One region of the Zoogloea sp. JDB1 genome, then DNA from elsewhere that is predicted to be linked to it. Evidence: riboswitches for the same ligand, from Rfam matches in the RefSeq annotation. Region 1 holds a riboswitch; the other holds the start of a gene.
The links. A riboswitch is a leader RNA that binds a small molecule or an ion and turns the genes downstream of it on or off. The one in region 1 is predicted to bind S-adenosylhomocysteine.
Positions count from the first base shown of each region.

Region 2: it holds a riboswitch for S-adenosylhomocysteine, as region 1 does, so the genes downstream of both, metH (methionine synthase) here and ahcY (adenosylhomocysteinase) in region 1, are expected to answer to the same signal.

Region 1 is NZ_CM161496.1:1,449,354-1,451,813, reverse strand. It holds gene dsbD (protein-disulfide reductase DsbD) at 1-1,139, shown strand, start outside; S-adenosyl-L-homocysteine riboswitch at 1,225-1,332, shown strand; gene ahcY (adenosylhomocysteinase) at 1,434-2,460, shown strand, end outside.
Region 2 is NZ_CM161496.1:215,535-217,994, forward strand. It holds gene metH (methionine synthase) at 1-1,239, opposite strand, end outside; S-adenosyl-L-homocysteine riboswitch at 1,328-1,399, opposite strand; gene AC1PPK_RS01035 (oxidoreductase-like domain-containing protein) at 1,449-1,688, opposite strand; gene AC1PPK_RS01040 (TIR domain-containing protein) at 1,845-2,460, shown strand, end outside.

The sequences.
Region 1 (2,460 bases):
TCACCAAGGGCCGCGCCTTCGGCCTGTCCAGCCTGTACGTGCTGGGCATGGCCCTCACCTACGCAGCCGCCGGCGTCGCCGCCGGGCTGTCCGGCACGCTGCTGTCGGCCGCGCTGCAGAATCCCTGGGTGCTCGGCGCCTTCTCGCTGATCTTCATCGTGCTGGCCGGCTCCATGTTCGGTTTCTACGAACTGCAACTGCCCATCGCGCTGCAGAGCCGCCTGTCCGACACCGTCAACCACCAGGGCGGCTCGCCCGGCGGCATCCTGCTGATGGGCGCCCTGTCCGCGCTGATCGTCGGTCCCTGCGTCGCCGCGCCGCTGGCCGGCGCCCTGCTCTACATCGCCAAGACCGGCAACGCCACGCTCGGCGGCGCCGCGCTGTTCATCATGGCCCTCGGCATGGGCGCTCCGCTGCTCCTCGTCGGCGTGCTGGCGCGCAGCGCGCTGCCCAAGCCCGGCCCGTGGATGGAAGGCGTCAAGCGTGCCTTCGGGGTGATGCTGCTGGGCGTTGCTATCTGGCTGGTCACGCCGGTGCTGCCGAGCGTCGTGCCGATGCTGGCCTGGGCCGGCCTGCTGGTGTTCTCGGCGATCTACCTGCACGCCCTCGACCCGCTGCCGCCCCACGCCAGCGGCTGGCAGCGCTTCTGGAAGGGTTTCGGCGTACTCGCGCTGATCGCCGGCGCGGCGCTGTTCATCGGTGCCATGGCCGGCTCCCGCGATCCGCTGCAGCCCCTCGCCATCCTGCGCGCCCAGGCCGCCGGCGCCCCCGCCGCAGCCGCAGCCGAAACCAAATTCCAGCGCATCGCCTCGGTGGAGGAGTTGGACCAGCTCCTCAAGACCTCCACCCGCCCGGTGATGCTCGACTTCTACGCGGACTGGTGCATCTCCTGCAAGGAGATGGAACGCTTCACCTTCGCCGACCCGGCCGTGGCCAAGCGCCTGGCCGGCTTCCAGCTCGTGCAGGCCGACGTCACCGCCAACAACGACGCCGACAAGGCCCTGCTCAAGCGCTTCAACCTGTTCGGCCCGCCCGGCATCATCTTCTTCAAGGCCGGCGGCGAAGAACGCCAGAACCTGCGCGTGATCGGCTTCCAGGAAGCGGAAGCCTTCGGCAAAGTCCTCGACGCGGCGTTGTAAGGGCCGCCCCATGCGCCAATCGCAGCTCGCAATGCGCAGCAAAATTCTCAAGAGAATCAGCGTCGATCCGCTATAATCGCCACCCTGAATCGAGGAGCGCTGCAAGACTGCCGGGTGCAAGGCCCGCCGTCCCAGGCTCGATGTCGATACCGTGCGGGCCTCCTGCCGGTATCTGCAACCGCGCTCACCCGTCCATGCTTGTTTGCAAACCCGTGCCGGGCACGGGGAGACGCGGTGAGCCATCATCCCGAGCCACGCGTAGTCCCTTCCCGGCCACATGTTCGAGGAGTTCTCATGAACGCTGTGGCTGAAAAGTTCACCGATTTCGTTATTGCCGACCTGTCCCTGGCCGACTGGGGCCGCAAGGAAATCCGCATCGCGGAAACCGAAATGCCCGGCCTGATGGCCATCCGCGAGGAATTCGCCGCCAGGCAGCCCCTGAAGGGCGCACGCATCACCGGCTCCCTGCACATGACCATCCAGACCGCGGTGCTGATCGAGACGCTGACGGCCCTCGGCGCCGAAGTGCGCTGGGCCTCCTGCAACATCTTCTCGACCCAGGACCACGCCGCCGCTGCAATCGCCGAAAAGGGCATCCCGGTGTTCGCCGTGAAGGGCGAGTCCCTCACCGATTACTGGGACTACACCCACCGCATCTTCGAGTGGGCCGATGGCGGCTACTCCAACATGATCCTCGACGACGGCGGCGACGCGACCCTGCTGCTGCACCTGGGCGCCCGTGCCGAGAAGGATCTGTCCGTGCTGAACAACCCGGACAGCGAAGAAGCCGTGGTGCTGTTCGCCTCCATCAAGGCCAAGCTGCAGCAGGACCCGACCTGGTACTCCACCCGCCTGGCGCAGGTGAAGGGCGTCACCGAGGAAACCACCACCGGCGTGCATCGCCTGTACCAGATGCACGCCAAGGGCGAGCTGAAGTTCCCGGCGATCAACGTGAACGACTCGGTCACCAAGTCCAAGTTCGACAACCTCTACGGCTGCCGCGAATCCCTGGTGGACGGTATCAAGCGCGCCACCGACGTGATGATCGCCGGCAAGATCGGCGTGGTGCTCGGCTACGGCGATGTGGGCAAGGGCTGCGCCCAGTCCCTGCGCGGCCTCGGCGCCACCGTGTGGGTCACCGAGATCGACCCGATCTGCGCACTGCAGGCCGCGATGGAAGGCTTCCGCGTGGTCACGATGGAAGACGCCGCCGCGATGGGCGACATCTTCGTCACCACCACCGGCAACGTGGGCGTCATCACCCATGACCACATGAAGGCGATGAAGAACAACGCCATCGTCTGCAACATCGGCCACTTCG
Region 2 (2,460 bases), 1.2 Mb from region 1:
CATGGAGTCGAGCATCGCCTCGTCCATGTTGATGTCGATGACCTGGGCGCCGTTCTCCACCTGCTGGCGGGCCACCGCCAACGCGTCGTCGAAGCGGCCTTCGAGGATCATCCGCGCGAAGGCGCGGGAACCGGTGACGTTGGTGCGCTCGCCGACGTTCACGAACAAGCTGTCGGGGCCGACGTTGAAGGGCTCCAGGCCGGACAGGCGCAGCTTCTTCTCGACGTGCGGGATGCTGCGCGGGGTGACCAGCGCCACCGCCTCGGCAATCGCCTTGATGTGGGCCGGCGAGGTGCCGCAGCAGCCGCCGACGATGTTCACCAGGCCGGAGCGGGCCCATTCGACGATCTCGGAGGCCAGCTGCTCCGGCGTCTCGTCGTAGCCGGTGGGCGACAGCGGATTGGGCAGACCGGCGTTGGGATGGGCAGAGACGAAGGTGTCGCAGACGGTGGACAGTTCGTCCACGTACTGGCGCAGCTCCTTGGCGCCCAGCGCGCAGTTGAGCCCGAAACTGATCGGCTGGGCGTGGCTGAGGGAGTTCCAGAAGGCCTCTGCGGTCTGGCCGGACAGGGTGCGGCCGGAGGCGTCGGTGATGGTGCCGGAGATCATCACCGGCACGCGCTGGCCAAGATCGGCAAAGAGCTTCTCGACCGCGAACACCGCCGCCTTGGCGTTGAGGGTGTCGAAGATGGTCTCGATCAGCAGGATGTCGGCGCCGCCTTCGAGCAGGCCGCGGGCCGAGTCGTAGTAATCATCGACCAGCGCGTCGAAGCTGATGTTGCGGTAGCCCGGATCGTTCACGTCCGGCGAGATCGACAGGGTGCGCGACGTCGGTCCGAGCACGCCGGCACAGAAACGCGGCTTGGCCGGATTGGCGGCGGTGAATTCGTCGCACAGCTGGCGCACCAGACGGGCGCCCTCCACGTTCAGCTCATAGGCCACGTCGGCGAGGCCGTATTCGGCCTGGGACACGCGGGTGGCGTTGAAGGTGCAGGTCTCGATGATGTCCGCGCCGGCTTCCAGGTAGGCCCGGTGGATGCCGCCGACCACGTCCGGGCGGGTCAGCACCAGCAGGTCGTTGTTGCCCTTCAGGTCCTTGGGGTGATCGGCAAAGCGCTGGCCGCGGTAGTCGGCCTCGCCGAGCTTGTGCTGCTGGATCATCGTGCCCATCGCCCCGTCGAGGATCAGGATGCGATGGGTCAGGGCGGACTGGAGTTCGGCGGTGCGGTCGGCTTGCATGGATCTACCTCGGTACGGATTTTGTCAGCCGGGAGGGACGCGCGCTGCAGCGGCACAAAAGCGAACGGCGCGGCAAACCCGGCTGGAAGGTTTGCGAGCGCCGTTGATGATTGCCGAGCCTGGCCCACGGGTTTCGCAGGTCGCAACGCTCCTCGGCAAGGGGCGGATTTTACGGGGTTTTCAGTCCATCTGCCAAGATCGGGCAGCGTTCAGGCATCGACCGCGGCGAGCAATTCGCGGGCGTCATCCCGCCACCAGCCAAGGGCCGCGTAAAAGCCTTCCCACACGCAGCCGTTGCAACCGCGCCCACAGCAGGTGGTCGGTGCCGGCGGCGGATTGCGGTGCGCCAGCCCGGCCGCGTCCAGCAGGCTGCAGATCGTCGCGATCTGCGCGTCGGCCTCAGCGAGGTTGGTGGGTCGGCGGGTAAAGGGGTCGGCAAACGCAGTCATGGCGGCAACTCCGGCGGGGCCGCGACGATAGCACGACGGCGCGACGCGGAGCATCCCCATTGGGCGATGGACTCGCCCTCTGCTCTGAACTAGATTCAAGACTGCGATCGGCTGCGATGCCCACCGGGTATCGAGCCCACCGACAGGAGCGTTCCGATGCCCCGAAAGATCACCAGCAAGCCCCCAAAGGCCGCCTCCCGCCCCCGCCAGCAGAGTGAAGGGACGGCGCCCCCCGACCACCCGTACGACGTGTTCATCTCCCATCAGGCCGGCGACATCGAACCGGCTCGCGACCTGTATCGACATATCCACGACACGCTGGGCTACGAGGCCTATCTCGACGAACAGGACAGCGCTCCCGAGATGGATCCCGACACCATCGATGCGATTGCGGCCGAACGCTTGCGCAAGATCATGCGCCGTGCCGCCAGCCTGATCCTGGTGATCGGCCCGAACACCGGGCGGTCACGCTGGATGCCATGGGAACTGGGCTTCTTCGACGGTCGACAGAGCTCCCAGCGGATCGGCATCTATCTGGCGGAAGGCGCGCAATTGCCCGGCCAGCAGGAGTACCTGGGAATCTACCCGAAGGTGCTGCGCAAGGCCGACGTACGCCACTTCCTGGCCGAGGCCACGATGGACGCCGCCGCCCTCGACAGCGTCACACCAGACTTGCTGGAACGCCATCTGCACCATCTGCAGCGGGCACCGTTCGACTACTGGCTGTCCCTGCTCCAATGGCAGTTCGGCTTTCTCGGAAATCTACTCGGCG